Regions from separate parts of the Pseudomonas bijieensis genome, predicted to be linked through region 2. Evidence: predicted binding sites of a transcription regulator. Region 2 holds the regulator's gene; each other region holds the start of a gene.
The links. Region 2 encodes sigma-54, which starts transcription at its own class of promoters, with help from an activator protein. Its sites were predicted from a motif close to ANTGGCATNNANNTTGCTNT; they were not measured.
Positions count from the first base shown of each region.

Region 1: the regulator sigma-54 is predicted to act here: its motif matches at 2,336-2,355, upstream of flgB (flagellar basal body rod protein FlgB).
Region 3: the regulator sigma-54 is predicted to act here: its motif matches at 3,564-3,583, upstream of GN234_RS27175 (circularly permuted type 2 ATP-grasp protein).

Region 1 covers NZ_CP048810.1:5,800,568-5,810,967, forward strand. Annotated here, with positions in the region: gene flgA (flagellar basal body P-ring formation chaperone FlgA) at 1-147, opposite strand, end outside; gene GN234_RS25650 (chemotaxis protein CheV) at 226-1,152, shown strand; gene cheR (protein-glutamate O-methyltransferase CheR) at 1,210-2,037, shown strand; gene flgB (flagellar basal body rod protein FlgB) at 2,397-2,804, shown strand; gene flgC (flagellar basal body rod protein FlgC) at 2,808-3,251, shown strand; gene flgD (flagellar hook assembly protein FlgD) at 3,267-3,989, shown strand; gene flgE (flagellar hook protein FlgE) at 4,018-5,334, shown strand; gene GN234_RS25680 (ribonucleoside-diphosphate reductase subunit alpha) at 5,713-8,604, opposite strand; gene GN234_RS25685 (response regulator) at 9,483-10,205, shown strand; gene GN234_RS25690 (ATP-binding protein) at 10,202-10,400, shown strand, end outside.
Region 2 covers NZ_CP048810.1:3,103,007-3,113,406, reverse strand. Annotated here, with positions in the region: gene GN234_RS13695 (class II fumarate hydratase) at 1-657, shown strand, start outside; gene GN234_RS13690 (hypothetical protein) at 685-1,125, shown strand; gene GN234_RS13685 (superoxide dismutase) at 1,128-1,751, shown strand; gene GN234_RS13680 (ZIP family metal transporter) at 1,771-2,661, shown strand; partial or broken gene GN234_RS13675 (HPr family phosphocarrier protein) at 2,894-3,170, opposite strand; gene rapZ (RNase adapter RapZ) at 3,186-4,043, opposite strand; gene ptsN (PTS IIA-like nitrogen regulatory protein PtsN) at 4,046-4,510, opposite strand; gene hpf (ribosome hibernation-promoting factor, HPF/YfiA family) at 4,523-4,831, opposite strand; gene GN234_RS13655 (RNA polymerase factor sigma-54) at 4,908-6,401, opposite strand; gene lptB (LPS export ABC transporter ATP-binding protein) at 6,566-7,291, opposite strand; gene lptA (lipopolysaccharide transport periplasmic protein LptA) at 7,291-7,836, opposite strand; gene lptC (LPS export ABC transporter periplasmic protein LptC) at 7,823-8,392, opposite strand; gene GN234_RS13635 (KdsC family phosphatase) at 8,400-8,924, opposite strand; gene GN234_RS13630 (KpsF/GutQ family sugar-phosphate isomerase) at 8,925-9,899, opposite strand; gene GN234_RS13625 (ATP-binding cassette domain-containing protein) at 10,173-10,400, shown strand, end outside.
Region 3 covers NZ_CP048810.1:6,104,052-6,114,451, forward strand. Annotated here, with positions in the region: gene GN234_RS27145 (aminotransferase-like domain-containing protein) at 1-736, shown strand, start outside; gene GN234_RS27150 (translation initiation factor 2) at 822-1,298, shown strand; gene GN234_RS27155 (YkgJ family cysteine cluster protein) at 1,446-1,700, shown strand; gene GN234_RS27160 (START domain-containing protein) at 1,754-2,362, shown strand; gene GN234_RS27165 (hypothetical protein) at 2,503-2,739, shown strand; gene GN234_RS27170 (ribonuclease E inhibitor RraB) at 2,941-3,282, shown strand; gene GN234_RS27175 (circularly permuted type 2 ATP-grasp protein) at 3,615-5,024, shown strand; gene GN234_RS27180 (alpha-E domain-containing protein) at 5,034-5,984, shown strand; gene GN234_RS27185 (transglutaminase family protein) at 5,981-6,784, shown strand; gene GN234_RS27190 (c-type cytochrome) at 6,846-7,658, opposite strand; gene GN234_RS27195 (acetyl-CoA C-acetyltransferase) at 8,270-9,475, shown strand; gene GN234_RS27200 (3-hydroxyacyl-CoA dehydrogenase NAD-binding domain-containing protein) at 9,502-10,400, shown strand, end outside.

The sequences.
Region 1 (10,400 bases), 2.7 Mb from region 2:
GACGCCGATAAGGAGATCAGGCAAGGTAACCGGAACAGCAGCAAGGGCAGGACCGCCCGAAGTGAACAGGCAGACAGCCAGCAGTGCACCGAGCCAATGGCGGCAGTGAGTGGTCAGGCGTCGAGAAAATGTCGTTTGTGCGTTCATGCCGGTTCAATAGCAAGCCCCGTGCCGTTTAGTGATGAATGCGCGTCGGACACATTAGCGTTATGTAGGAGTCAGGGCATGGCGGGAGTAATGGATTCGGTAAACCAGCGCACTCAGCTGGTCGGTCAAAATCGCCTGGAGCTGTTGTTGTTCCGTCTCGACGGCCAACAAATGTATGGGATCAACGTCTTCAAGGTCCGCGAGGTGCTGCAATGCCCCAAGCTGACGTTGATGCCCAAGTCCAGTCCCGTTGTGTGCGGGGTGGCCAATATCCGGGGAGCGACCATCCCGATCCTCGACCTGGCGATGGCGACCGGTTCCGGTCGGTTGCTGGACCAGAGCAATCCGTTTGTGATTATCACCGAGTACAACACCAAGACCCAGGGTTTCCTGGTGCGCTCGGTGGAACGCATCGTTAACATGAACTGGGAGGAGATCCATCCACCGCCCAAGGGTACTGGTCGCGATCACTACCTGACGGCAGTGACCCGGGTCGATAACCAGTTGGTGGAAATCATCGACGTGGAGAAGATCCTCGCTGAAGTGGCTCCCACTCCGGAGGCTATTTCCGCGGGTGTGGTGGACGCCGAGACCCAGCACAAGGCGATTTCGCTGCGGGTATTGACCGTCGATGATTCTTCGGTGGCACGTAAGCAGGTGACCCGCTGTCTACAAACGGTCGGTGTCGAGGTAGTGGCGTTGAACGATGGGCGTCAGGCGCTGGATTATCTGCGCGCGCTGGTCGACGAGGGCAAGAAGCCCGAGGAAGAATTCCTGATGATGATCTCCGACATCGAGATGCCGGAGATGGACGGGTATACCCTGACGTCGGAAATCCGCAGCGACCCACGTATGCAAAAGCTGCATATCATCTTGCATACTTCGTTGTCCGGTGTTTTCAACCAGGCGATGGTCAAGAAGGTCGGTGCCGACGATTTCCTGGCGAAATTCCGGCCCGATGACCTGGCTTCCCGGGTAGTCGATCGGATCAAGGCAGCAGAGTAAGCAAAGGTCGGGCGCGTTGTGCGCCCGGCAAGTCAACGCGATGAAAGAGGCGGTATCTTGTCTACGGGTAATTTGGATTTCGAACAGTTCCGGGTCTTCCTGGAAAAAGCCTGTGGCATCTTGCTTGGTGAAAACAAGCAATACCTGGTGTCGAGCCGTCTCAATAAATTGATGGAACAACAGGGCCTCAAGTCATTGGGCGAACTGGTGCAGCGTATCCAGAGCCAGCCGCGCAGTGGCTTGCGCGAGATGGTGGTGGACGCGATGACCACCAACGAAACCTTGTGGTTTCGTGACACCTATCCGTTCGAGGTGTTGAAGAATAAGGTGCTGCCGGCGGCCATCAAGGCCAGCCCGGGCCAACGCCTGCGAATCTGGTCGGCGGCCTGCTCGTCGGGACAGGAACCCTATTCGTTGTCGATGACCATCGATGAGTTCGAACGGTCCAACCTCGGCCAGTTGAAAGGCGGCGTGCAGATCGTCGCCACTGACCTGTCCGGGACCATGCTCAATAACTGCAAGACCGGCGAGTACGACAGCCTGGCCATCGGCCGGGGCCTGTCGCCGGATCGCCTGCAACGCTACTTCGACCCGAAAGGGCCGGGCAAATGGGTGGTCAAGGCGCCGATCAAGAGCCGGGTGGAATTCCGCTCGTTCAACCTGCTGGACAGCTACGCCAGCCTGGGCAAGTTCGACATCGTGTTCTGCCGCAACGTGTTGATCTATTTCTCCGCCGAAGTGAAGAAGGACATCCTGCTGCGCATCCACGGCACGCTCAAGCCGGGCGGCTACCTGTTCCTTGGCGCCTCCGAAGCGTTGAACGGTTTGCCGGATCATTACCAGATGGTCCAGTGCAGCCCGGGGATCATCTACCAGGCGAAGTGATTCGTTCAGGTTGTCAAAAAAAAACGGGAGTCCCTTGGGGCTCCCGTTTTTTTTGTGCCAGTTTTTTCCAATTCACTACAGCTTCCTGTGGGAGCGAGCCTGCTCGCGATGCGGTATTCCAGGCGACATTGATGTGGACTGACACACCGCTATCGCGAGCAGGCTCGCTCCCACAACGGAACGCATCCATCCTGCAGAAGCGGCAGAAAAGCGGCAGCCAGCGGAAACCAGTTGCCGCTTTTCTGGCATTGCCGCCTTGCCGGTGTCCGCAAAGCCCCGGTTTATGGGGTTTTTTGGAAATGGCACGACGCTTGCTTTAGCCGTCGTACGTACATTCTGGTCACCCAAAGGTTTCCGACATGAGCATCAGCTTCGATAAAGCGCTCGGTATCCACGAACAGGCCCTGAGCTTCCGCGCCCAGCGTGCCGAAGTCCTGGCCAATAACATCGCCAACGCCGATACCCCGAACTACAAGGCTCGGGACCTGGACTTCTCCAAAGTGCTCGCCGAGCAGAACGAGAAGACCAAGAACGGCCATTTCGCCCTGAACATGACCAACAGCCGTCATATCGAGGCAGAAGGCCTGGGCAATGGCGACGAATCGCTGATGTATCGCACGCCGATGCAGCCTTCGATCGACCAGAACACCGTGGACGCTCAACTGGAACAGTCCAACTACGCGGAAAACTCCGTGAACTTCCAGGCCAGCTTCACCCTGCTCAACAGCAAGTTCAAAGGGCTGGTATCGGCCCTGCGCGGAGAGTAAGCCATGTCGATTGCTAGCGTATTCAACATTGCCGGCAGTGCCATGAGTGCCCAGACCACTCGCCTGAACACCGTCGCCAGTAACATTGCCAACGCCGAAACCGTTTCGTCGAGCATCGACCAGACCTACCGCGCCCGCCACCCGGTATTCGCCACCATGTTCCAGGGCGGCCAGTCCGGCGGCAGCGACTCGCTGTTCCAGGAACAGGACGCGGCCGGTCAGGGCGTACAGGTGCTTGGCGTGGTCGAAGACCAGAGCAACCTCGAAGCCCGTTATGAGCCCAACCATCCGGCTGCGGACGCCAAGGGTTACGTCTACTACCCGAACGTCAACGTCGTCGAAGAAATGGCCGACATGATTTCCGCCAGTCGTTCGTTCCAGACCAACGCCGAAATGATGAACACCGCCAAAACCATGATGCAGAAGGTCCTGACCCTCGGTCAGTGATAAGGGGCGAGTCACATGAGCGTTACCAGTACAACAAGTGGTTTGAGCCTCAACGAGATTCTGGCCAACTCCTCGGTCAAGACCAACACCACCACCGATGGCCTGGGGAGTGCGACAAAGGCTGCGAGCGGCAACCAGGAGCTGGGCAAGGATGCGTTCTTGCAGTTGCTGGTTACCCAGCTGAAAAACCAGAACCCGTTGGAGCCACAGGATAACGGCGAGTTCGTTGCCCAACTGGCACAGTTCAGCAGCCTGGAGGGCATCACCACCCTCAACGAGACCGTGAGCGGCATCGCCGGCAACTACAACTCGTCCCAGGCCTTGCAGGCTTCGTCCCTGGTCGGGCGCTCGGTCATTGCCCCGGGCGACAAGGCCGTGGTCGATACCTCCAAGAGCCTCAACGGCACCGTGGTGGTACCGACATCGGTGTCCTCCGTTGCCGTCAAGATCGTGGACAAGGACGGCAAGACCGTTCGCACCATTGACCTGGGTAGCCAGAAGGCCGGCAACTCCGCCTTCATCTGGGATGGCAAGAACGACGCGGGCACGACGGTCGAATCGGGCACCTACACCTTCGCGGCCTCGACCACCATCGACGGCAAGGCCACGTCGCTGATCACCAACCTGCCGGCCACGGTCAGCAGCGTGACGATCAGCCAGACGGGCGGTGAGCTGATGCTCAACCTGGCCGGGCTGGGCAGCATCGCCCTGTCCAAAGTACAAACTATTGGTATGTAGAGCCGACTAACCGGCAAAAGGAGTCAACATGTCTTTTAACATCGGCCTTAGCGGTCTCTATGCAGCCAACAAACAGCTGGACGTGACCGGCAACAACATCGCCAACGTGGCGACCACCGGTTTCAAATCGTCCCGCGCGGAATTCGAAGACGTCTACTCGGCCACCAGGCTGGGCTCGGGCAGCAAGACCGTCGGCAACGGCGTGCGCCTGGCCAACGTTTCCCAGCAGTTCGGCCAGGGTGACGTGAACAACACCGGCAACGTGCTGGACATGGGTATCCAGGGCCAGGGCTTCTTTGTCCTGAGCAACGACGGCTCCCTGAGCTACACCCGTGCCGGTACCTTCAAGACCGACAAGGAAGGCTACATCACCAACAGTGACGGCACTGCGCGCCTGCAGGGCTATGGCGTGGATGCCAACGGCAAGATCCAGAACGGCATCCTGACCGACCTGCGCATCGACACCTCCAACCTGCCGCCGACGGCCACCAGCCTGGTGTCCTCGACGATCAACCTGAACTCGACGGCGACGGCGATCACCGCGGCGTTCAATCCGGCCGACACGGCCACGTTCACCAAGCAGTTCACCACCCCGGTCTATGACACCCAGGGCAACCAGCACTCCATGGACCAGTACATGGTCAAGACTGCCGGCAACACCTGGAACGTCTATACCTTGATCGATGGTCGTAACCTGAACGGCACCGCGCCGACCACGACCGGTGCGAACGCTCCCATTCCTTCGACCATGAGCTTTGATTCGAGCGGCAAGCTGACTCAGGTCAGCACGCCGCCAGTGCCGCCTGCCACTACGCCGACCATCAACAGCGACCTGGTGTTGACTGGCTGGGTACCTGGCACCGTGACCAACGGCGTATGGGCCGCCAACGGCGCCGCGAGTGCACCCACTATCACGATTTCCATGGGCAACACCAGCCAGTACAACGCCGATACCGCGCGCTCGATTCCGACCCAGAACGGCTACGCCACCGGCCAGATCACCAACCTGACCATCGACGGCAGCGGAGTATTGCTGGCCAACTTCAGCAACAACCAGACCAAGCCGATCGGTCAGCTCGCGCTCGCCAGCTTCACCAACGAGCAAGGTCTGCAGCCGGTAGGTGGTACCAGCTGGAAGGAAACCTTCGCCTCGGGTATCCCAGGCTACGATGCTCCGCAAACCGGCACCTTGGGTTCGATCGTCTCCAACGCCCTGGAAGAGTCCAACGTCAACCTGACCAACGAACTGGTCGAGTTGATCAAGGCCCAGAGCAACTACCAGGCGAACGCCAAGACCATCTCCACCCAGAGCACCATCATGCAGACCATCATTCAGATGGCTTGATGTCAACGGTTGCTTGAAGCTGCACAAAGAGCCCCTCGCAAGAGGGGCTTTTTTTGTGTGCGGCGATTTTTTTGGCGCCTGTCCCGGCCTCATCGCGAGCAGGCTCACAACAGGTGGGCGCATTCCAATGTGGGAGCGGGCTTGCTCGCGAAAGCGGTGGGTCTGCTTGCGGCGATGATGAATGTGCCAACGCCTTCGCGAGCAAGCCCGCTCCCACAGTAGTGATGTGTACCGCCTGACCTTTGTGGGAACGAGCCTGCTCGCGATGAGCGCCGGGTCAGGCGCTGATTTCCTCCAGGCAAAAGAAAACCCCCGATAAACCAGCGGTCTATCGGGGGCTTCTTCAGCGGGCGCTTTTTACACGCCCGCTCGCTCAGCTTATTGGCAAGCTTCGCAATCCGGCTCGTCGATCGCGCAGGCCTTTGGCACTGGCGCCGGTCCCGCTGGAGCCGCCAGGACCGAATCGTCACCGTGGTTGCCGCCGCTGGAAACAGCGTTCAGCTTGCCGGTGTTGATGGTCGACTTCTCGGTGCTGGTGGCGGCCAGGGCACGGAGGTAGTAGGTGGTTTTCAGGCCACGGTACCAGGCCATGCGGTAGGTCACGTCCAGCTTCTTGCCCGAAGCGCCGGCGATGTACAGGTTCAGCGACTGAGCCTGGTCGATCCACTTCTGGCGACGGCTGGCGGCGTCGACGATCCACTTGGTGTCCACTTCGAACGCGGTGGCGTAGAGCGCTTTGAGCTCTTGCGGGATGCGCTCGATCTGTTGCACCGAACCGTCGTAGTACTTCAGGTCGTTGATCATCACCGAGTCCCACAGGCCGCGAGCCTTGAGGTCGCGAACCAGGTACGGGTTGATCACGGTGAATTCGCCCGACAGGTTCGATTTCACATACAGGTTCTGGTAGGTCGGTTCGATCGACTGCGATACGCCGGTGATGTTGGCGATGGTCGCGGTCGGTGCGATGGCCATGATGTTGGAGTTACGGATGCCTTTCTGCACACGGGCGCGAACCGGTGCCCAGTCCAGGGATTCGTTCAGGTCCACGTCGATGTACTTCTGGCCACGTTGGGCGATCAGGATCTGTTGCGAGTCCAGCGGCAGGATGCCCTTGGACCACAGCGAACCCTGGAACGTCTCGTAGGCGCCGCGCTCGTCGGCCAGGTCGCAGGAAGCCTGGATCGCGTAGTAGCTGACCGCTTCCATGGACTTGTCGGCGAACTCGACGGCAGCGTCCGAACCGTACGGGATGTGCTGCAGGTACAGCGCGTCCTGGAAGCCCATGATGCCCAGGCCGACCGGACGGTGCTTGAAGTTGGAGTTCTTCGCTTGCGGCACCGAGTAGTAGTTGATGTCGATTACGTTGTCGAGCATGCGCACGGCGGTGTTCACGGTGCGTTGCAGCTTGGCGGTGTCCAGCTTGCCGTCGACGATGTGGTTCGGCAGGTTGATCGAGCCCAGGTTGCAGACCGCGATCTCATCCTTGTTGGTGTTCAGGGTGATCTCGGTGCACAGGTTCGAGCTGTGGACCACGCCCACGTGCTGTTGCGGGCTGCGCAGGTTGCACGGGTCCTTGAAGGTCAGCCATGGGTGGCCGGTCTCGAACAGCATCGACAGCATCTTGCGCCACAGGTCTTTGGCCTGGACGACTTTGAACAGCTTGATCTTGTTGTACTCGGTCAGGGCTTCGTAGTACTCGTAGCGCTCTTCGAAAGCCTTGCCGGTCAGGTCGTGCAGGTCCGGCACTTCGGATGGCGAGAACAGGGTCCACTTGCCGTCGTCGAAGACACGCTTCATGAACAGGTCAGGGATCCAGTTGGCGGTGTTCATGTCGTGGGTACGACGACGGTCATCACCGGTGTTCTTGCGCAGCTCGATGAACTCTTCGATGTCCATGTGCCAGGTTTCCAGGTAGGCACAGACCGCGCCCTTGCGCTTGCCGCCCTGGTTGACCGCGACTGCGGTGTCGTTGACCACTTTGAGGAACGGCACGACGCCCTGGGATTTGCCGTTGGTGCCCTTGATGTACGAGCCCAATGCGCGAACCGGGGTCCAGTCGTTGCCCAGGCCGCCAGCGAATTTCGACAGCATGGCGTTGTCGTGGATGGCGCCGTAGATGCCCGACAGGTCATCCGGAACGGTGGTCAGGTAGCAGCTCGACAACTGTGGACGCAGGGTGCCGGCGTTGAACAGGGTTGGAGTCGAGGCCATGTAGTCGAAGGACGACAACAGGTTGTAGAACTCGATGGCGCGGTCTTCACGCTGTTTTTCTTCGATCGCCAGGCCCATGGCCACGCGCATGAAGAAGATCTGCGGCAGTTCGAAACGCACGCCATCCTTGTGGATGAAGTAGCGGTCGTACAGGGTTTGCAGGCCCAGGTAGGTGAACTGCTGGTCGCGTTCGTGGTTGATGGCCTTGCCGAGCTTTTCCAGGTCGAATTCGGCCAGCACCGGGTTCAGCAATTCGAACTCGATGCCCTTGGCGACGTAGGCCGGCAACGCCTTGGCGTACAGGTCGACCATTTCGTGGTGGGTCGCGCTTTCGGCGACTTCCAGGAAGCTCAGGCCTTCGGCACGCAGGGTGTCCATCAGCAGGCGAGCGGTCACGAAGGAGTAGTTCGGCTCGCGTTCCACCAGGGTCCGGGCGGTCATCACCAGAGCGGTGTTGACGTCCTTGAGGGCGACGCCGTCATAGAGGTTTTTCAGGGTTTCGCGCTGGATCAGGTCGCCATCGACTTCTTCCAGGCCTTCGCAGGCCTCGGTGACGATGGTGTTCAGGCGGCCCATGTCCAGCGGCGCCAGGCTGCCGTCGGCGCGGGCGATACGGATGGACGGGTGAGCCTGGACCGGTGCGTCGGCTGGGGAGCGGGTAGCACGTTCCTTGGCGCGGGAGTCACGGTAGATCACGTAGTCGCGGGCCACTTTCTGCTCGCCGGCACGCATCAGGGCCAGTTCGACCTGGTCTTGGATTTCTTCGATGTGGATGGTGCCGCCCGAAGGCATGCGACGCTTGAAGGTCGCGGTGACCTGTTCGGTCAGGCGGGCCACGGTGTCATGGATTCGCGACGAAGCGGCAGCGGTGCCGCCTTCAACTGCGAGAAACGCTTTGGTGATGGCGACGGTGATCTTGTCATCGGTGTAAGGAACGACAGTGCCGTTACGCTTGATCACACGCAATTGGCCCGGCGCGGTGGCGGACAGATCCGGGCTCGAATCGGCGGCCAGCGGCGCGGTGCCCTGCGGGTTCTCGCGAGTTGTGTCGGTGTGCATGGGTGTCTCCACGTTCTTTATGTTTGTTTGGGCACCATCACGGTGCCCACCGTTCCGTCCTGAAGCACTACAACCGACTGGCGCCGGGCATAACAACTTCGGGACAGTAGGAAGCAGGCGTTTAATGCCGCTTCCATCCGAAGTTCTCAGGTTGCGAGCAGGGCTCGAAACCGGGTTGTCGGGGTGGCAGCAATTGACTGCAACACCCGTACCGTTTCGGTCGTTTTCGACCTTGAAACAGCTGCCATCCGCAGGGGCGGTCTGGGCTTGGGGAAATACGGTGTTTCAGCTGGACAGAAGCAAGAAAAGCGCTTGAATTCTCTGTCCGACTTGTGTTTGGTTTTTGGCCTGAAACCCTACATGTAGGGTTTTTTACGCGGCGGGCTACAAGATAATGCGTTTTCGGGGGGTATGCAACGTACTACCTGTGGATAAGCCTGTGCGTAATTTGTGTGAGAAACCTGGAACTGCTCTGTAGGCCGCGACCTAGCTGGAGTGGACCTTTTTTCATCGGTTTCGACGATCAGAAAACAGCCCGGTGGTTTTTTGCGGGCGCGGACGTTACCACATAAAACCGACCCGATCGAAACACATTTGTCCGCTTGTTTTCTGTGCAGGTGACGTTTATACAATCGGCCCGTGCATGAGTGTGTTTATCCTCCTTTAACATGACAAAAAGATGGGGGAGCGGTATCCGAAGCGGTCCCTTGTGGCGAGGGGATTTATCCCCGTTGGGCGGCGAAGCGGCCCAGAATTGGCGACCGTGCGGGTCAGACAGAACGCAGGGGGCCGCTCCGCGACCCAGCGGGGATAAATCCCCTCGCCACAAGGGGCGATGCTGATCCTTCCTTTTATATTCGCAGCAAGAGGGGCCCCCAGTGGAACAAGAAGCCTGGCAGATATTGATCGTCGAGGATGACCAGCGTCTGGCCGAGCTGACCCGGGAATACCTCGAAAGCAACGGACTGCGTGTCGCCATCGAAGGCGATGGCGCGGTGGCGGCCGCGCGGATCATCGCCGAGCAGCCGGACCTGGTGGTCCTCGACCTGATGCTGCCCGGCGAAGACGGCCTGAGCATCTGTCGCAAGGTGCGCGAGCAGTATGATGGGCCGATCCTGATGCTCACAGCTCGTAGCGACGACACCGATCAGATCCAGGGCCTGGACCTGGGCGCCGATGATTACGTCTGCAAGCCGGTGCGCCCGCGCTTGCTGTTGGCGCGCATCCAGGCCTTGCTGCGGCGCAGTGAGCCGGAGCCGAGCGCCGCGCAAAAGCAGCGACGCCTGCAGTTCGGCCCACTGGTGGTCGATGATGCCCTGCGCGAGGCCTGGTTGCAGGGCAACGGTATCGAGCTGACCAGCGCTGAATTCGACCTGCTGTGGCTGTTGGTGTCCAATGCCGGGCGCATCCTGTCCCGGGAAGAAATCTTCACTGCCCTGCGCGGCATCGGGTATGACGGCCAGGACCGTTCCATCGATGTGCGCATTTCGCGCATCCGCCCCAAGATCGGCGACGACCCGGATCATCCACGGCTGATCAAGACCATCCGCAGCAAAGGCTACCTGTTCGTTCCTGAAGCTTGCGTAGACCTGGCGCCGTGAATTCGATCTTCCTGCGCATTTATGGCGGCATGTGCGCGGCACTGGTGCTGGTGGCGGTGCTCGGCGTACTGGCCCTGCACTTGCTCAACCAGACCCGCAGTGAGCAATACCGCGAGCGCCTGGCCCACGGCACGTTTTCGCTGATGGCTGACAACCTGCGGCCGATGAACGACACCGAACGGCGGCGAGCCTTGG
Region 2 (10,400 bases):
AGCCAACAACTGACGCAATTGACCCAGGTGCAATTCACCCCGGGCAAGAACCTGTTCGCGCTGATCGGTTCCCAGGACACCGCTGTTGCGGTTTCCGGGCAGCTCAAGACCACCGCCGTGTCGCTGATGAAAATCGCCAACGACCTGCGCTGGATGAATTCCGGACCGTTGGCGGGCCTGGGGGAGATCGAACTCGAAGGCCTGCAGCCGGGTTCCTCGATCATGCCCGGCAAGGTCAATCCGGTGATTCCGGAGGCAACCGCGATGGTTGCGGCCCAGGTGATCGGCAACGACACGGTGATCACTATCGCCGGTCAATCGGGCAACTTCGAATTGAACGTGATGCTGCCGATCATTGCCCAGAACCTGCTGAGCAGCATCGCCCTGATGTCCACCGCCAGCCGCTTGCTGGCGGACAAGGCCATCGCCACATTCAAGGTCAACGAGGCCAGGCTCAAGGAAGCGTTGTCACGCAACCCGATCCTGGTGACCGCCCTGAATCCGATCATCGGTTACCAGAAGGCCGCTGAAATCGCCAAGAAGGCTTACCAGCAAGGCCGGCCGGTCATCGATGTCGCCCTGGAACACACCGACCTGACACGCAGCGAACTCGAAGTCCTGCTGGACCCGGAGAAGCTCACCGCCGGCGGCGTGTAATCCCGACACCTGTGTGGAGGACTCATCATGGAACACTGGAAACGTACGATCGAACGGGCCAATCGCTGTTTCATGCAGGGTGAGCTGGTAGATGCCCGCGAAGCCTACCTGCAAGCCCTGGCCCTGGCACAGGTGCTGTTCGAGCGCTGGGCGGATGCCGACGAAGCCGTGGCCGCCTGCGTCGTCTCCCACCACAACCTGGCGGACCTGCACTTGCGCCTGAACCAGCCGGAGGAGAGCGCCGAGTACTTGTGTGCGATCCACCAACGGTTGTTGCAGACGATCCAGGACGAACGCCTGGCGCCGGCCCTGCGCGCCGCCGCGCTGCGCCAGAGCCACAAGACCTATGTCGAACTGCTGAGTTTCATCAGCGAGCACGGTGAATACCCTCGCACCCAGCGCCTGCTGCACTGCAACGCCGCCAAGCCCCGGCAGCGCAATGCCCCTCTTCACCATGGAGTTCATTGAAAATGGCTTTTACCTTGCCTGCATTGCCCTACGCCTACGACGCCCTGGAACCGCACATCGATGCGCAAACCATGGAGATCCACTACACCAAGCATCACCAGACCTATATCAATAACCTCAACGCGGCGGTGAACGGCACTGAATACGCCGGGTGGCCCATCGAAAAGCTGGTGTCCAGCGTGGAACAGTTGCCGCCAAGCCTGCGGGCTGCGGTGATCAACCAGGGCGGTGGTCATGCCAACCATTCGTTGTTCTGGGAAGTGATGACGCCTCAGGGCGGCGGCCAGCCCGAGGGCGCCCTGGCGGCGGCGATCGAGGCGCAACTGGGCGGTATCGAGCGTTTCAAGGAAGCCTTCACCAAAGCGGCGCTGACCCGTTTCGGCAGCGGCTGGGCCTGGTTGAGCGTGACTGCGCAAAAGACCCTGGTGGTAGAAAGCAGCGGCAACCAGGACAGCCCGCTGATGAACGGCAACACACCGATTCTTGGCCTGGACGTCTGGGAGCACGCCTATTACCTGCGCTACCAGAACCGTCGTCCGGAATACATCAGCGCCTTCTACAACGTGATCAACTGGCCTGAGGTCGCCCGGCGCTACCAGGCTGCGCTGGCTACGAGCCCTTCCTGAAAATAACCCAAGGCTGACTATGGATACTCAAACACTGGCGATTGGAAGCGGACGGATGTTCCGCTATGCCTTGGGATCGTTGTTGCTGTTGGCCGGGATGACGTTGTTGGCGGCGCAGGGCCTGGCATGGCTGGACCTGGAGCCAAGGCTGTTGCGTGCGCTCGAGGGCGGCGGGCTGTGCGCCTTGGGCACCGCGCTGGGGGCCGTGCCGGTGTTGGTCATCCGGCGCATGCCCCAGGCCGTCAGCGATTTGTTGCTGGGCTTCGGTGCCGGGGTGATGCTCGCCGCCACGGCATTTTCGCTGATTGTGCCGGGCATTGCGGCGGCCGAGCAGTTGGGGCTAACCCCTTGGGCCGCCAGCGGTCTCATCAGTTTCGGCATTCTATTGGGCGCGTTCGGGCTGTACCTGGTGGACCGCAAGGTCTCGGCCAGCCCCGAAAGGTTTGTCGCGGTATCAGGACGGCCGATCATTGCGCCGAGGATATGGTTATTCGTGTTTGCCATCATCGCCCACAACATTCCCGAGGGCATGGCGGTGGGTGTGTCGGCGGGTGGCGGTATGCCGGATGCCGACAGCCTGGCGATGGGTATCGCCTTGCAGGATGTACCCGAGGGGCTGGTGATCGCCCTGGTGCTGGCTGCGGCGGGAATGTCGCGGGTCAAGGCATTTCTGATTGGCGCGGCGTCAGGGCTGGTCGAGCCAGCGTTCGCGCTGCTGTGCGCCTGGTTGGTGAGCCTGGCCGAGATGCTCTTGCCCTTGGGGCTGGCGTTGGCAGCCGGGGCGATGCTCTTGGTGGTGACTCACGAGGTCATTCCCGAATCCCGTCGCAATGGCCACGAGAAACTGGCAAGCCTGGGGCTGTTGGTGGGGTTTTGTTTGATGATGGTGCTGGATACGGCGTTGGCGTGATGCAGGTCTGCGGGGGGAGTGAGCTTTTTGTGGCAAGGGCGCTTTCATGACAAGGGGGCTTTTGTGGCGAGGGAGCTTGCTCCCGCTGGGCTGCGAAGCGGCCCCATGTTTTTATCACAGCGACACGGCGAAACAGAGGTTTACGACTGCTTCGCAGCCGAGCGGGAGCAAGCTCCCTCGCCACAAAGGCTAGCTCTGTCCACACAACAAGCTCGCCCTGAGCTTGGGTCGGTTACTCGCCTTCGTCGAAGTACCTGTTGATCAAGTCCACCAGGGCATCCATCGCTTCTTGCGCTTGTTCCCCTTCAGTGCTCAGGTGGATCTTGGTGCCCTTGCCGGCGGCGAGCATCATCATCGCCATAATGCTTTTACCGTCGACCGCCGTCTCGGGGTGTGCGGCCAACCCTGATGGTGGTGTCCTGGAACTGGCCGGCAACCCCGACGAACTTGGCCGACGCTCGGGCATGCAAACCCAGCTTGTTGATGATTTCAATTTCCCGAGCAGGCATCGCGATGTGAATCCTTTAGCTGAGGTCGCGGTGGCGAACCTGGACATTCTTCAGGGATTGTTGCAGGAGTTGACCCAGGCGTTCGGTCAGGTAGACGGAGCGGTGATGGCCGCCGGTGCAACCGATGGCGATCGTGACATAGGCCCGGTTGCTCGCGGCAAAGCGGGGCAGCCATTTGAGCAGGTAGCTGGAGATGTCCTGGTACATTTCCTCGACATCCGGCTGTGCGGCCAGGTAGTCGATCACCGGCTGGTCGAGCCCGGACTGCTCGCGCAATTCCGGTTTCCAATAAGGGTTGGGCAGGCAGCGCACATCGAATACCAGGTCGGCGTCTACTGGCATGCCACGCTTGAAGCCGAACGACTCCACCAGGAACGCCGTGCCCGGCTCCGGCTGGTTGAGCAGGCGCAGCTTGATCGTGTCGCGCAACTGATACAGGTTCAGGTGCGTGGTGTTGACCTTCAGGTCCGCCAGGTCGGCGATTGGCCCCAACAGCTGGCTTTCATCCTCGATGGCTTCGGCCAGGGAGCGGTTGGCATTGCTCAGCGGATGGCGCCGACGGGTTTCGGAAAAGCGCTTGAGCAGTGTCTCTTCATCGGCATCCAGGTACAGCACGTCGCACTGGATATGCCGGCTGCGCACTTCCTCGAGCAGTTCAGGAAAACGCGACAGGTGGCTTGGCAGGTTGCGCGCATCGATGGACACCGCCACCAGCGGCTGCGCCAGCTCGGTGTGGATCAGGGCGCGCTCGGCCAGTTCCGGCAGCAGGCCGGCGGGCAGGTTGTCGATGCAATAGTAGCCGCTGTCCTCAAGCACATTGAGGGCAGTGCTTTTACCGGAGCCGGAGCGGCCACTGACGATGATCATGCGCATTTTTAATGACCGTTCTGCTCGTCCAGGACCACCTGGTACAAAGCTTCGTTACTCGGTGCGCTGCGCAGTTTTTCGCGCACTTCCTTGCGGTCCAGCATGCTGGCAATCTGGCGCAGCAGCTCGAGGTGCGCATCGGTCGCCGCTTCCGGTACCAGCAATACAAACAGCAGGTCGACCGGGGCGCCGTCGATGGCGTCGAAATCTATGGCGGCTTCAAGGTGCAGCAGTGCGCTGATCGGTGCGGCACAACCCTTGAGGCGGCAGTGGGGAATGGCGATACCGTTGCCAAAACCGGTGGAACCGAGTTTTTCACGGGCAACCAGGGCCTCGAAGACGTCCTGCATTTCCAGATCCGGCACTTCGCGGTGGATCAGGTTGGCAATTTGTTCGAGGGCTTTCTTTTTACTGCCACCCGGCGCGTTCACCAGGGAACGGCCGGGGGTCAGGATGGATTCTAGTCGGATCATGGATTGGGGGGGTTAACGACCGGTTGCGCCCTGGAGGAGGCTCTGGGTCTTTTCCTTATGCTTTTTGAGTTGGCGATCCAGCTTGTCGGTCAGCAGGTCAATCGCGGCATACATGTCTGTGTGCTCTGCGTTGGCAACCACTTCTCCGCCGGGGATATGCAGCGTGGCTTCGATTTTCTGCAGCAGCTTCTCGACGTTCATCGTGACCTGCACGTTGGTGATCTTGTCGAAATGCCTCTCCAATCGGTCGAGTTTTTCGCCGATGTAGGTGCGCAGGGGTTCGGTCACTTCCAGTTGGTGTCCACTGATGTTGACTTGCATACAGCTTCTCCTTCGTTGCCAGTGCATAAAGCGGCAGGCAGAAATGCCTGCCACTGGAACGCTGTGGCGTGGCCCGTTACATCAACCGCTTGCGTTCGCTCGAAGGCGCGATCCCGAGGGATTCGCGGTATTTGGCGACGGTGCGGCGGGCCACCTGAATGCCTTGTGCCTCCAGTAAACCAGCGATCTTGCTGTCACTCAACGGCTTTTTCTGATTTTCCGCGGCCACCAGTTTTTTGATGATCGCGCGGATGGCCGTGGACGAGCATTCGCCGCCTTCGGAGGTGCTGACGTGGCTGGAGAAAAAGTATTTCAATTCATAGATGCCCCGAGGGGTATGCATGAATTTCTGGGTGGTTACCCGGGAAATCGTCGACTCGTGCATGCCCACTGCCTCGGCAATGTCATGCAGGACCAGCGGTTTCATCGCTTCGTCGCCATACTCCAGGAAGCCGCGCTGATGCTCGACGATCTGGGTGGCCACTTTCATCAGGGTTTCGTTGCGGCTTTGCAGGCTCTTGATGAACCAGCGCGCTTCCTGCAACTGGTTGCGCATGAAGGTGTTGTCGGCGCTGGTGTCGGCGCGTTTCACGAATCCGGCGTACTGGGCGTTGACCCGCAGCTTGGGCACCGACTCCTGGTTGAGCTCCACCAGCCAGCGATCGTTGTGCTTGCGCACGATCACGTCGGGGACCACGTATTCGGGTTCGGTGGATTCGATCTGCGAGCCGGGGCGTGGGTTGAGGCTCTGCACCAGTTCGATGACCTGGCGCAGCTCATCTTCCTTGAGCTTCATGCGACGCATCAGTTGGCTGTAGTCGCGGCCACCCAGCAGGTCGATGTAATCGGTGACCAGTCGCTTGGCTTCGGTCAGCCAGGGTGTCTTGGCGGACAACTGGCGCAGTTGCAGCAACAGGCACTCGCCCAGGTTGCGGGCGCCGATGCCGGCTGGCTCGAACTGCTGGATGCGATGCAGGACAGCTTCGATCTCGTCCAGCTCGATGTCGAGCTCGGGGTCGAAGGCTTCGAGGATTTCCTCGAGGGTCTCGTCCAGGTAGCCCTGGTTGTTGATGCAATCGATCAGGGTCACGGCGATCAGGCGATCGGTGTCGGACATCGGCGCCAGGTTCAGTTGCCACAGCAGGTGGCTTTGCAGGCTCTCGCCGGCCGAGGTGCGGGTGGTGAAGTCCCACTCGTCGTCATCGCTGCTCGGCAGGTTGCTGGCGCTGGTCTGGTAGACGTCTTCCCAGGCCGTGTCCACGGGTAGTTCGTTGGGGATGCGTTCGTTCCATTCGCCATCCTCGAGGTTATCCACCGTCGGGGCGGCTTCCTGGTAGGACGGTTCCGGGATTTCGGTGTTGGTCTTCTGCTCGACGTTGTCGGCCAGCGGATCGGTGTTGTCGAAGTCGTCGCCTTCTTCCTGGCGTTCGAGCATCGGATTGGACTCCAGGGCCTCCTGGATTTCCTGTTGCAGGTCCAGGGTCGACAATTGGAGCAGGCGGATGGCCTGTTGCAGCTGCGGTGTCATCGTCAGCTGCTGGCCCATTCTCAAGACTAGCGATGGTTTCATGGCAGGGGCTTAACACCTTATTCGCCGGCGCACATGCGCCATCCACTACAGGGCGCCGAGGCGCCAAACTTAAGCAAATTATATGCCTGAAACTGAAGTGTTTGCCTAGAGCGTCGCCATAATAAAATTAAACGACGCTCGAGCGATTCGCCAGACACTTGTGCTTACAGGCGGAACTCGTGGCCCAGATATACTTCCTTGACCAGGTCATTGGCCAGGATGGCTGCGGAATCGCCTTCGGCGATCAGCTGGCCGTCATTGACAATGTAGGCGGTTTCGCAGATATCCAACGTCTCGCGCACGTTGTGGTCGGTGATCAGCACGCCGATTCCCTTGGCCTTGAGGTGATGGATGATCTGCTTGATGTCGCCCACCGAGATCGGGTCCACGCCGGCGAACGGTTCGTCGAGCAGTATGAACTTCGGCGCGGTGGCCAGGGCGCGGGCGATTTCCACGCGACGCCGTTCGCCACCGGACAGGCTCATGCCCAGGTTGTCGCGAATGTGGCTGATGTGGAACTCCTGCAACAGGCTTTCCAGCTCTTGGCGACGGCCGGCCTTGTCGAGTTCCTTGCGGGTCTCGAGGATCGCCATGATGTTGTCGGCAACCGACAGTTTGCGGAAGATCGACGCTTCTTGCGGCAAGTAGCCGATACCGGCCTTCGCCCGGCCGTGCATCGGCTGGTGGCTGACATCCAGGTCGTCGATCAGCACGCGGCCCTGATCGGCCTGGACCAGGCCGACGATCATGTAGAAGCAGGTGGTCTTGCCTGCGCCGTTGGGGCCGAGCAGGCCGACGATCTGGCCGCTGTCGATGGACAGGCTGACATCACGCACGACTTGGCGGCTCTTGTAGCTCTTGGCCAGGTGCTGAGCTTTCAGAGTTGCCATTACTGGGCCTTCTGTTCGGTTTTCTTTTTCGGCTGGATCACCATATCGATCCGCGGACGCGACTCGGTCACCTTGCTGCCGGTGGCGCGACCGGCGCTGGCGAGTTTCTTGTTGGTGTCGTAGACGATCTTCTCGCCTTGGGTCACGTTGTTGTCCTTGTCGACCACCTTGGCGCGGTCGATCAGCACGACGCGATCCTGGGAGGCGTGGTACTGGATGGTTACCCCGTAGCCCTGCACAGGCTTGGCGTCGCCCGCGGTTTGCAGCTGTTCGAAATAGGCCAGGTTGCCCACCGAGGTCACTACGTCGATATCGCCGGACTGGGTGCGGGTGATGGTCACGGTATTGCCGGTAACCTTCATCGAGCCCTGGGTGATGATCACGTCGCCTTTATAGGTGGCGACGCCATTCTTGTCGTCGAGCTGGGCATCGTCGGCCTGGATACGGATAGGTTGGTTGCGGTCGTCGGGAAGAGCCCAGGCGCTCGCGCTTCCCAGTGCTGCGCCCAGACTGAGCAAAATAGGGAGGGTTTTAGCGAGCTTCATACTGTCCTCTTACGTTCGATAGCAGGTGTATCCTGCTTTCCTTCAAATACGCTTTCATTCCCGTGCCGGTCGATACACCCCCGGCGCCGTCGATTCTAACGGGTTGCTCGGTCTGCGCATATTCTTGCTGTGGGAACACGGTCATGCGTGTGCTGGTGATGATGGTCGTACGGTTTTTCTCGTCGGTTCGGGCGACGCGTACCGAGTCGATCAGTTCCACTTCGGTGCCGCCGGAGTTGACTTCGGCGTGCTCGCTCTGCACATGCCACGGAAACTCGGTGCCGCGGAACATGTTCAGGTCCGGCTTGGTCACCAGGGTAATATCGGTGGCCTTCACGTGGTCGACCTTGTCCGAGGTCATCTCGTACTGCACCTTGCCATCGGGCAGGTACTGCAGGGTGTGCGTGTTGGTCGCGTACCAGTCGATCTTTTCCTCGACCTGGGCCGCAGGCTGGTCGAGAAACTGTTCGGGGCTGATGTTCCAATAGCCCACCGCCGCAAAAATCGCTGCGATACAGCCGAACACCACAATGGTGCGAATCTTCTTGCTCAGCATAAATGGCTCACAGGTACGCGGCGTTGGCCGCTTCGAGGCGGCCCTGGGCGCGCAGGATCAGTTCACAGAATTCGCGGGCCGCACCTTCGCCGCCGCGCGCCGTGGTGACGCCGTGGGCATGCTCGCGTACGAAGCTGGCCGCGTTGGCGACCGCCATGCCCAGGCCGACCCGGCGAATCACCGGCAGGTCTGGCAGGTCGTCACCGAGGTAGGCCACCTGTTCATAGCTTAGGTTGAGTTGCCCCAGAAGCTCGTCCAGCACCACCAGTTTGTCTTCGCGCCCCTGGTAAAGATGCGGGATACCGAGGTTCTTCGCGCGTCGCTCGACCACCGGGGTCTTGCGGCCGCTGATGATAGCGGTCTGCACGCCAGCGGCCATCAACATCTTGATGCCTTGGCCGTCGAGGGTGTTGAACGTCTTGAACTCGCTGCCGTCTTCGAGGAAGTACAGGCGTCCGTCGGTCAGTACGCCGTCCACATCGAAAACCGCCAGCTTGATGGCTTTGCCGCGTTGCAACAGGTCTGTGTTCATTTACATGACTCCGGCACGCAGCAGATCGTGCATGTTCAGGGCGCCCACCGGACGGTCTTCGTCGTCGACGACCACCAGGGCGCTGATCTTGTGGTCTTCCATGATTTTCAGGGCCTCGGCGGCGAGCATCTCGGCGCGGGCGGTCTTGCCGTGGGGCGTCATGACTTGCTCGATGGTCGCGCTGTGGATGTCGATGGTGCGGTCCAGGGTGCGGCGCAGGTCGCCGTCGGTAAAGATCCCGGCGAGCTTGCCGTCGGCCTCCAGGATAACGGTCATGCCCAGTCCCTTGCGGGTCATCTCCATGAGCGCGTCCTTGAGCAGCGTGCCGCGCAGCACCTGCGGCAACTCCTCGCCGGCGTGCATCACGTTTTCGACTTTCAGCAGCAGGCGACGGCCAAGGGCGCCACCGGGATGGGAGAAAGCGAAGTCTTCGGCGGTGAAGCCCCGGGCTTCCAGCAGCGCCACGGCCAGGGCATCGCCCATGACCAGGGCGGCGGTAGTGGAGGAGGTCGGTGCCAGGTTCAACGGGCAGGCTTCGTGTTCGACATGGACATTGAGATTCACTTCGGCGGCCTTGGCCAGCGGCGAGTCCGGGTTGCCGGTGATGCTGATCAACTGGATGCCCAGGCGCTTGATCAGCGGCAGCAGGGTGATGATCTCATTGGTGGAGCCGGAGTTGGACAGGGCCAGGATGATGTCGTCCCGGGTGATCATGCCCATGTCCCCGTGGCTGGCTTCGGCCGGATGGACAAAAAAAGCCGTGGTGCCGGTACTGGCGAGCGTGGCGGCGATCTTGTTGCCGATGTGCCCGGACTTGCCCATGCCGACCACGACCACGCGGCCCTTGCTGGCCAGAATCATCTCGCAGGCGCGTACGAAATCAGCGTCGATATGGGGCAGCAAGCCTTGCACGGCTTCGAGCTCGAGGCGGATGGTACGTTGTGCCGATTGAATCAGGTCGCTGGATTGGCTCATGTCAGAAATCGTATAGCCCGATGAAAAGGCGGCGATTATAGCGGCAATGAACAATTCCCTCACGTAAGTTCGTCATGCTTTGTTCGAGGAGCCGCAATGTTCGACATAAAATGTAGCTTTTTACCTTAAGCCAGGCTTAACGGACGGGGAGGTGGCCTTGGGCGCTTGGCTGTTGCAGTGATATAGTTCGCCGCCGGTTCGCACGCCCGGCGGTACCGGCGCTTGTCGGCTGCCAGGGCATTCGAATGTGAGGCTGCATCGCAAGGAGTTTAGATGAGTGCCGACAACGCCTACGCGGTCGAGCTGAAGGGACTGTCCTTCAAGCGAGGGACGCGCAGCATTTTCAATGACATCGATATTCGCATTCCGCGCGGCAAGGTCACCGGCATCATGGGGCCTTCCGGGTGTGGCAAGACCACGCTGCTGAGGTTGATGGGCGCACAACTGCGGCCCAGCGCCGGCGAAGTCTGGGTCAATGGTCAGAATCTTCCCGAGTTGTCT
Region 3 (10,400 bases), 3.0 Mb from region 2:
GTTGGCCGCCAACCAGTGGTCGATCAAGGCGCTGGTGCTGACCACGCGCCTGAGCAATCCCCTGGGCGGCACCATGCCTGAGGAGCGGCAAAAGCAGTTGCTGCGCCTGGCGTCGGACTTCGACATCCAGATCGTCGAGGACGATATCTATGGCGAGTTGATGTTTGAGCAGGGCCGCACCAAGGCCCTCAAGGCCTACGACCGACTGGACCGGGTCATCTACTGTTCGAGTTTTTCCAAGACGTTGTCGCCAGGTGTGCGCATCGGCTGGATGATCGGCGGGAAATTCCAGCAGGAAATCCAGCGGCTCCAGACCTTCAGCACTCACTCGGCGTGCAGCGTTACGCAGATGGGCATTGCCGCGTACCTGGAGAACGGCGGCTATGACCGGCACTTGCGCTATATCCGCCAGGAGTACCGCAAGAACCTCAGTGCCTTTCAACTGGCGGTGCAACAGTACTTCCCCGAAGGTACGCAGATGAGCCGTCCCACGGGAGGCTTTATCCTGTGGGTCAGCCTGCCGGGGCGGGTCAATACCCAGGAGTTGCATGTGCGGGCGTTGCAACAAGGCATCAGTATCGCGCCAGGGCTGATTTTCAGTAACACCGAACAGTTCAATCACTGCATCCGCTTGAACTGCGGTACACCCTGGAACCGTGAGGCGGAGCGGGCCTTGATGACTCTCGGGCTGTTGGCCACTCAATTGTGCCAAGAGACGGCCAACGGATTTCTTTAGGTGTCAGCGACTTAGCTCGATGTGCTTGTCAGCGCCTCATTATCAGGCGAGCATGGGGGTCCCTGCCGTCAATGCCGTTGTGTCTATGAAAACCATTGCCCCTGCTGCCTGGGTTTTGATTGGGCTGTTGAGTGCCTTCCAAATGGGAGGCGTCGTCGCGGCAGCGCCGGCGCAGGAAAAACCGGTCGCCAGTGCCACGAAGGATGCACCGAAAAAAAACGCGGTGGCCAAGAAGCCTTCCGCGAAGAAGGCGGCACCCGCGAAGAAAAAGCGCGCGCCCATCGCCTCCAAGAGCAAATCTGCCCATGAGGTCGCCAAGACCCCATTGCCGCCAGCCAAGCTGGACCTGAGCCTGCCCCACGACATGGTCGAGGAGCTGCAGCCACCGGGTAAGGTGACGGTGCCCAAGCGTGAACCACTGCTGCCGTCCATGTTTGGCGAGAAACCCGGACCGTTCCAGCTCAATGGCCGTTTGTTGAGCAATGAAATGCAGTTGCCACTGCGCAACCAGGAGCGCAATGAGGTGGAGGGCGCGGCACTGGATTTCGAATTCAAGCAATAGACCTTCGCCAGGCACGCAGCTCGGTGCTGACTGTCCGGTCATCTCGGCGGTCGCAAAAAATACCCAGACGGTAATTTAAAACGAGTGTTTTAGTCGTTACTCTGTGTTCTGTTACCAACTATTACCTGCCGTGAGGATGTTGTCGTCATGAAATGCCGTGAAGGCTGTGGCGCCTGTTGCATCGCCCCTTCCATCAGCTCACCTATTCCTGGCATGCCCCAAGGCAAACCGGCGGGAGAACGTTGCGTGCAATTGTCGGTCGATAACCTGTGCCGGATCTTCGGCCAGCCGGAGCGTCCGGCAGTGTGCTCGGCGTTCGAAGCCGACATCGAGGTTTGCGGCAGCAGCAATGAAGAGGCCATCCGGCTGATCGGTTGGTGGGAACAAGTCACGGCAGCGTAATGAGTCAATGAACAGATCCGAAATGAACGAACTTGGACAATAAGGAAAAAACTATGGGTTCGCTGCATCGTATGGCTGTGTTGTGTGGGTTGACCGTATTGCTGGCAACGGCCACGGCTCAGGCAGAGGACTGGCAGGTTGCCAAGGAGAAGGACGGTATCAAGGTTTCCCTCAGTGAGGTGGCCGGCTCCAAATATAAGGCTTACCGTGGTGTGACGGTCATGAAGACCAGCGTTGCAAAGCTGCGTGCCTTGCAGGAAGACGTCTCCGGCGCCTGCGCCTGGATTCACGAATGCAAGAGCCAGAAGCTGCTCAAGCACGAAGATAGCAAGAGCTGGACCTACACCCAGTTCAACACGCCATGGCCGGTAACGCCCCGTGACTCGGTGCTGGAAGTCACCACCGAGGATGGTGCCGATGGCAGCCTGACCCGCAAGCTCAAGGGCGTGCCCAAGTACCTGCCTGAGGAAAAGGGCTTCGTACGGGTGGCCCAGGTCGATGGTTTCTGGAAGTTCACGCCAAAGGGCGCGGGCCAGGTCGAAGTCGTTTATCAGGTCCACACCGAACCGGGTGGTGACGTGCCGTCCTGGCTGGCGAACAAGTTCGTGGTGGACGCGCCATTCAACACCTTGGAAGCCCTGAAAAAACTTGCCGAAAACTGATCGGCCAAGGCTGCACTAAAGAGACCGCCCCAGAGGCGGTCTTTTCATGTGTGCCGTCCAGAGGCCCAGCGGAACGATTGGCCGGCCCTCAAGGTCGAGATAAAGGTAAGCCAGGCCCTGAATTGATCAAGGAGACACTGATGCAAAAGTGGGAAATTACTTTCATTGACGATCACGGTGAAAAAACCGTCGAGCAGTTCGACTATGACCAGAAGCCCACCATGGAGCAGGCCGCCCAACTGATTCGCGAAAGGTTGCTACCAGTGCTCGAGCGACTGGACCTCAACGACTTGGAGGACCGCACCGAAGACCCTACAGTCAAGAATCTCAAGTCCCAAAACAGTATCGAAATCCTCAGCATTACACCGATTTCATGAAACGTTGCCTGGCCTCGCTTGGCAGTGGCCATCACTTGCGGCTACTCTGCAACTGAGATCAGCGAAAGGATCGCCAAGGTCCGGTCTTGTCAGCTACATGCTTGTGTCCCGACGGCTATTTGATGCCGTATCGCTTGCAGCCTGAGGGCTTCACGCACGGGAAGACGGAAAGTCTATCCATCGGTTTTAGGAGGACGTTTCATGAGCACAGCCTATCAAGAAGACATCAGCACCAGCGTATTGCGCCGCATGAAAGAAGGCGGTTTCGATTTTTCCCGATTCCATCCCATCGAGTTCTACGCCATTTTCCCGGACGAGGAGCGGGCGCGCAGGGCGGCAGGTCATTTTCGGGGAGAATCGCTGAACGCGCAGATCAGTGCACGGGACGACGGGGCTTGGTCATTGGAACTGAGCCGGGTGATGTACGCCACTTACGATGACATTGGCGACTTCGAGCAAGACTTCGAGGCAGTCGTCGAACCCTTGGGCGGCGTTATCGAGGGCTGGGGTGTCAAGCAAGAGATCCGGCGCCTGCAGGCCTGACAAATACACTCACTGCAACTACAGCAACGGCTGACCTTTGTGTCGGCCGTTTTCATGTGAAACGGATTTATATCCGACCCACCGCTATCACGTCTCCGGGTTTTGTACCTAACTGTATCCAGATCAAGCCGCTTCGTTTTTCCGTGACTATGCTCAGGGGAGCGACGCCCCCTGCGTCGCAATGAAGCGGGGGCAGCGGGGTGGGGGGTATTTGCTGCACTACAAAAGTGCACAGCCTGTCAGTGGAGAATCCAACCCGTTGATTGTAAAGCGTTTATGCCGATGGCACGGGGCTTGCGAAGCCTTGCTGCCAGGGTGACAAGGAGTACGGCATGATCCGCAGTGGTTTTGATGAGATGTACGATGCTGACGGCCAGGTCCGCCCGCATTACCGGGCTTTTGCCCGCTGGCTGGCTGAAACGCCTGACGAGCTGCTGGCACAACGCAGACGTGAAGCCGACCTGCTGTTTCATCGTGCCGGCATTACTTTCACGCTCTATGGAGACGAGCAGGGAACTGAGCGCCTGATCCCTTTCGACACGATCCCGCGCAGCATCCCGGCCAGCGAATGGCGGGTGGTCGAACGTGGCTGTATCCAGCGGGTCAAGGCGCTGAACATGTTCCTTGCCGATCTCTACCACGAACAACGGATCATCCGGGCCGGGATCATTCCCGCCGAACAGGTACTGGCCAACGAGCAGTACCAACTGGCGATGCAAGGGCTTGATCTGCACCGTGACATCTATGCCCACATTTGTGGTGTCGATTTGGTACGCGACGGTGACGGCACGTACTACGTACTCGAAGACAATCTTCGTACGCCCAGCGGCGTCAGCTACATGCTCGAAGACCGCAAGATGATGATGCGCCTGTTCCCCGAACTGTTCGCCGCCCAGCGCATCGCCCCTATCGACCATTATCCGAACCTGCTGCTCGACACCCTGAAAAGCTCCAGCCCGCTGGACGATCCCAGTGTCGTGGTGCTCACACCGGGGCGTTTCAACAGTGCGTTCTTCGAGCACGCCTTCCTGGCCCGGGAGATGGGCGTGGAGTTGGTAGAAGGCGCCGATCTGTTCGTACGGGATGACAAAGTGTTCATGCGCACCACCGACGGCCCGAAAGCGGTTGATGTGATCTACCGTCGCCTCGACGACGCATTCCTTGATCCACTGGCCTTCAACCCGGATTCGATGCTCGGCGTACCGGGCCTGTTGTCCTCCTACCGTTCCGGCAACGTAGTGCTGGCCAATGCTATTGGCACGGGTGTGGCGGACGACAAGTCGGTGTACCCGTTCGTCACCGACATGATCCGCTTTTACCTGGACGAGGAGCCGATCCTGAAGAACGTTCCTACATGGCAATGTCGTAATCCTGCCGAGCTTTCCCACGTGCTGGCGAATCTTCCCGATCTGGTGGTCAAGGAAACCCAGGGCTCCGGCGGTTACGGAATGCTAGTGGGGCCGGCCTCGACGGCGGCGCAAATCGAGGCCTTTGGCGAGCGAATAAAGGCCAAGCCGCACGCCTACATCGCCCAGCCGACGCTGTCGCTTTCGACGTGCCCGACCTTTGTCGAAAACGGCATCGCCCCGCGTCACATCGACTTGCGTCCGTTTGTGCTGGCCGGCCGCGAGACCCGCGTGGTCCCGGGCGGGCTGACCCGGGTGGCGCTGCGCGAGGGCTCCCTGGTGGTGAACTCATCCCAGGGCGGGGGTACCAAGGACACCTGGGTGGTCGAGGATTGAGGAACTGCCATGCTAAGTAGAACCGCCTCGGACCTGTACTGGATGTCGCGCTACCTGGAGCGTGCGGAAAACCTCGCGCGGATGCTCGATGTCAGCTATTCGTTGTCGCTGATGCCCCAGGACGGGCGTGGGGATGGCCTGCACGAGTTGGCCATGCCATTGCTGATCACCGGCACGCTGGATGACTACCGGGAGCGACACGGCGATCTGCACGCCGAGCGCCTGCTGCATTTCTTTGCCCTGGATGCGGCCAACCCGGCCAGCATCTACAGTTGCCTCGGCTCCGCGCGAGCCAGCGCCCATGCGGTACGTGGGCGAATTACCGCCGACATGTGGGAAAACATCAACGCCACCTGGCTGGAAATTCGTGGTATCGCCGAGCAAGGCTTGAATCGCTACGGCATGAGCCGTTTCTGCGAGTGGATCAAGGAGCGCTCCCACCTGTTTCGTGGCGCAACCTACGGCACCATCATGCGCAACGATGCATTCAGGTTCATTCGCCTGGGGACTTTCATCGAAAGGGCCGACAACACCTTGCGCTTGCTCGATGCCCGTTACGAAATGGCCGGTGACCAGGCCGACGCGGTCAGTGATGGCACGGCCCACGCGTATTACCAATGGAGCGCCTTGTTGCGGGCCTTGTCGTCCTTCGAGGCTTATACCGAGATCTACCGTGAGGCCCCGGGCGCTCGCCATGTGGCTGAGTTGCTGCTGTTGCGCGCCGACGTGCCGCGTTCGCTGCGCGCCTGTACCGAAGAAATCGACCAGATCCTCGCAAGCCTGCCGGGCACCAATGGCCGGCAGGCACAACGACTGGCGGCGGAAATGGACGCCCGCCTGCGCTACACCGGCATCAACGAAATCCTCGACGGGGGCCTGCATGCCTGGCTCACCGAATTCATCCCACTGGTCCGTGAACTGGGCAATGCCATCCACAGTTCCTACCTGGAGGTCATATGAGACTCTCGATCAGCCACGAAACGGCCTACCACTACGAAGATCAGGTTCGCGCCAGCATCCAGTACCTGCGCCTGACGCCCCACGACAGCGAACGCCAGCATGTGCTGAGCTGGCAACTGGATTTACCACGGCCGGTGCGGGCGCAGCTGGATCCGTTTGGCAACATCCTTCACGTACTGACCCTGGACGAGCCCCACGAAACGGTCATCATCGGTGCCCGCGGACAGGTGGATATCGACCCGTCTCGCGAAGCCGAGCACGAGAGCCAGTCAGCGCTGCCGTTCCTGCGCTTCACCCGGCTGACCGAAGCGGACGAGGCCCTTCGCGTCTTCGCCGCCCAGCTCTGCCAGCAGCGTCGCGATCGTACGGCGCTGATCGACCTGATGCACGGGCTGAACCAGCACATGATCTACACCCCGGGCACTACGGCGGTCGAAACCAGCGCGGCCCAGGCTTTTGCCGGGCGTAGCGGGGTATGCCAGGATCACACCCACGCATTCCTGGCCTGCGCTCGTAGCCTGGGAGTGCCGGCGCGGTATGTGTCGGGGTATCTGTTCAGCGAAGAGAGCGAGCACCTGGCAAGCCATGCCTGGGCAGAAGCCTGGCTTGACGACGCCTGGTACAGTTTCGACGTGACCAACCAACTGGCCCGTCCGGAGCGACACCTGAAGCTGGCCGTGGGCCTGGACTACCTGGACGCTTGCCCGGTGCGTGGCATGCGTCGCGGCGGCGGTTACGAGCAGATGCACGCCAAGCTGGTCGCGACTCCGGCACCAGTGATCACCGTGCAACAACAATAACTGCTTGGTGAGCGAGCTTTTGTGGCGAGGGGATAAATCCCCTCGCCACAAAAAAGCAATCTTACGGGGCTAATGGCTGCTTACGTCCCGCCATATGCTTCAAATAACCCACCAGCAAATCCAGCTCTGAATCCGGCAGCACCGCTGCCGAGAACCCGGGCATCTTGCCCTGGGGCCAGTGGCGCAGGCCTTGCGGGTCGCGAATGTAGCGCTTGAGGAAATCCCCGGAGAAGTATTCGGTTGGATTGAAGGGGATATTCAAGTCTGGACCGAACTGTGCGTCGCCCGCGCCGTTGAGTCGATGGCACGCCAGGCAGTTTTTCTGGAACAGCTCGAAACCTTTGTTGATCGGGTCGTCCTTGGCCAGGTTGGGCGCCGGCAGCAGGGCCGGAAAGCGGTCGGCCACGGCCGATAGGCGTTTGATGGTCGCCACTGCGTAGGGCCATTGTTCCGGGCTGATATGGCCAGCCTGCGGATCGGTCCAGACCAGGTAGAAAGGCCCGGCGCTGTGCTTGCCTTCCCCCAACGGTGGCCAGGGCTTGGCCGGGTCCTCGATCGCCAGCCAGGCCCGGGCCCCGCTCTTGTTGAGTAACGGTGCTGCGGGCATTTCGGCAGCGAAGCCATCCAGGGCAACGGCTTGCAGATGATCGTCCGCTTGAACGCCCGTCAATAACGTCGTCAGCGGCACGGCTCGATAACTCATGGGTTTCTTGTAGGAAACGTCATCCGTGATCTGGACCGTTTGAACGTCCGGGTGCTTGAGCAGTTCTTCGGTTTGCCAGGTGCGCGAGCTTGCGCCCAACTCCAGCACCAGTTGCGCGGCGTAAAGGGGCGTGCTGAGTAGCAACGCCCCGAACACAATGAGAGCTTTCAAGTCGATCGCCTTCCATGTCGAGGGGGTGCCGCAAAGGTTGGCACAGCCATCGCAGCTCGAACAGCGAACCCGTCACATTTTTTGGCGATACAGCCAGTGGAATAATGCAGATGCCTGCGCTCAGGGTTCAGCCAATCACCTTGGTGATATTCGGCAAAATCAACAGCAGCGTCGTGGCGAAGAGAATGAGTCCGGCTTGGCGAACTTTCGAATGTTTGAACATGGCTGACCCGCCTTTATTGTTATTTCCTAAAAGCCAGCCTGCATATCCGTGGCGACTGGCGTTGCACTTCCTGTCCGACAAGCGCCTCGGCAAAACCCGACGACTTTCTTGTACAAGGATTACATTAGGGGCCGCAGCGGCCTTGACTTAGATCCAATTCGTATCAGCTTGGTGCGCATAGCTCTAAAAAAGCTATGAGGCCTATTGCCACCTTCCTGCCGGCCCTTTTGCTAGACAGCTTGCTTTCCTGAATCGGTTAACCCGATAGCTCGCTACCGTTCGTCTGAGCGTGGCCGTCAACGCCATTGAGCGCTGTGGTCATTGAATCCGGCGCCGCTGGGCTTATGGTTGAGCTCATCGCATTACGCCCGTGGTTTTCGAGGATGTCATGACCCAAGCTTTGATTTTCGACGCATTACGCACGCCCCGTGGCAAGGGCAAGGCCGATGGCGCCTTGCACAGTGTCAAGCCGGTGAACCTGATGGGGGGCTTGCTCAGCGCTTTGCAGCAGCGCATGGATCTGGATACCAGCCAGGTCGATGACATCGTGCTCGGTTGCGTGACGCCAGTGGGCGAGCAGGGGGCTGATATCGCCAAGACCGCTGCATTGGTGGCCAATTGGGATGTCAGCGTGGCGGGGGTGCAACTCAATCGGTTTTGCGCCTCAGGCCTGGAGGCGGTGAACCTGGCGGCCATGAAGGTGCGTTCCGGGTTCGAAGACCTGGTGGTGGCGGGCGGTGTCGAATCCATGTCCCGGGTGCCCATGGGCAGCGATGGCGGCGCATGGGCGTTGGACCCGCAGTCCAACCTGCACGGTCACTTCATTCCCCAGGGCATCGGCGCCGACCTGATCGCCACCCTGGAAGGCTTCAGCCGCGAGGATGTCGACCGCTACGCGCTGCACTCCCAGCAAAAAGCGGCGCGCGCCCGGGCCGACGGCTCGTTCGCTAAATCCCTGGTCGCCGTACGGGACCAGAATGGCATCGTGCTGCTGGACCACGACGAATTCATCCGCGCCGACTCCACCCTCGAAGGTTTGGGCAAGCTCAAGCCGAGTTTCGAAGCCATGGGCCAGATGGGCTTCGATGGTACGGCGCTGCGCGTCTACAGCCATGTCGAACGGATCAATCATGTGCACACGCCAGGCAACAGTTCCGGCATCGTCGACGGTGCGGCGTTGATGCTGATCGGTTCCGAGGCCAAGGGGCGCGCCATGGGCCTGCAACCCCGGGCACGGATCGTCGCCACGGCCGTCACCAGCACCGACCCGACCATCATGCTCACCGGCCCGGCGCCGGCCACCCGCAAGGCCCTGGCCAAGGCCGGGCTGCGGGTCGAGGACATCGACCTGTTCGAAGTCAACGAAGCCTTCGCCTCGGTGGTACTCAAGTTCATCAAGGACATGGCCATCGACCCCGACAAGGTCAACGTCAACGGTGGCTCCATCGCCCTGGGACATCCCTTGGGCGCCACGGGTTGCGCGATCCTCGGCACGTTGCTCGACGAGTTGGAGACGCGTCGCCTGCGCTATGGCCTGGCGACCCTCTGTGTCGGCGGCGGCATGGGCATCGCCACCGTCATAGAACGCCTCTGAGCCCCGACTTCAAGGAACACTTATTCATGACCGATGCCATCCGTTACGAAATCGGCCAGGACCGGATCGTCGTCCTGACCCTGGACATGCCGGGCCAGAGCGCCAACACCATGAACGCGGTGTACCGTGAGGCCATGGCCGCCTGCGTCGCCCGTTTGCAGGCAGAAAAGGACTCGATTGCCGGTGTGATCATCACCTCGGCCAAGCACACCTTTTTCGCGGGTGGTGACCTCAACGAACTGGTCAAGGTCGGCAAGTCCGAGGCCAAGGCTTTCTACGACAGGGCCCTGCTGCTCAAGGCGCAACTGCGTGCCTTGGAAAGCTTGGGCAAGCCCGTAGTGGCAGCCATCAATGGCGCTGCCCTCGGCGGTGGTTGGGAAATCTGCCTGGCCTGCCATCATCGTGTGGCGTTGGACTTGCCATCGGTGCAGCTCGGTCTGCCGGAGGTCACTCTTGGCTTGTTGCCGGGCGGTGGCGGGGTGGTGCGGATGGTGCGCCTGCTCGGTTTGGAAAATGCCTTGCCGTATCTGCTCGAGGGTAAGAAGATCAATGCGCAACAAGCGCTGCAGACCGGTTTGATCGATGAGCTGGCCCGGGATCGGGATGAACTGCTGGCCAAGTCCCGGGCCTGGATTCTTGCCAACCCCAGCGTCGTGCAACCCTGGGATGCAAAGGGCTATCGACTGCCGGGCGGCACGCCGTCCGACCCGAAAATCGGGCAAATGTTGGCGATCGCCCCCTCGATCTTGCGTAACAAGACCCAGGGCTGTTTGCCGGCTCCGGAGAAAATCCTCTGCGCAGCGGTGGAGGGGGCCCAGGTTGATTTCGACACCGCCCACCTGATCGAAACCCGCTACTTCACCGAACTGGCCACCGGCCAGGTGGCGAAGAACCTGATCGGTACCTTCTGGTTCCAGCTCAACGA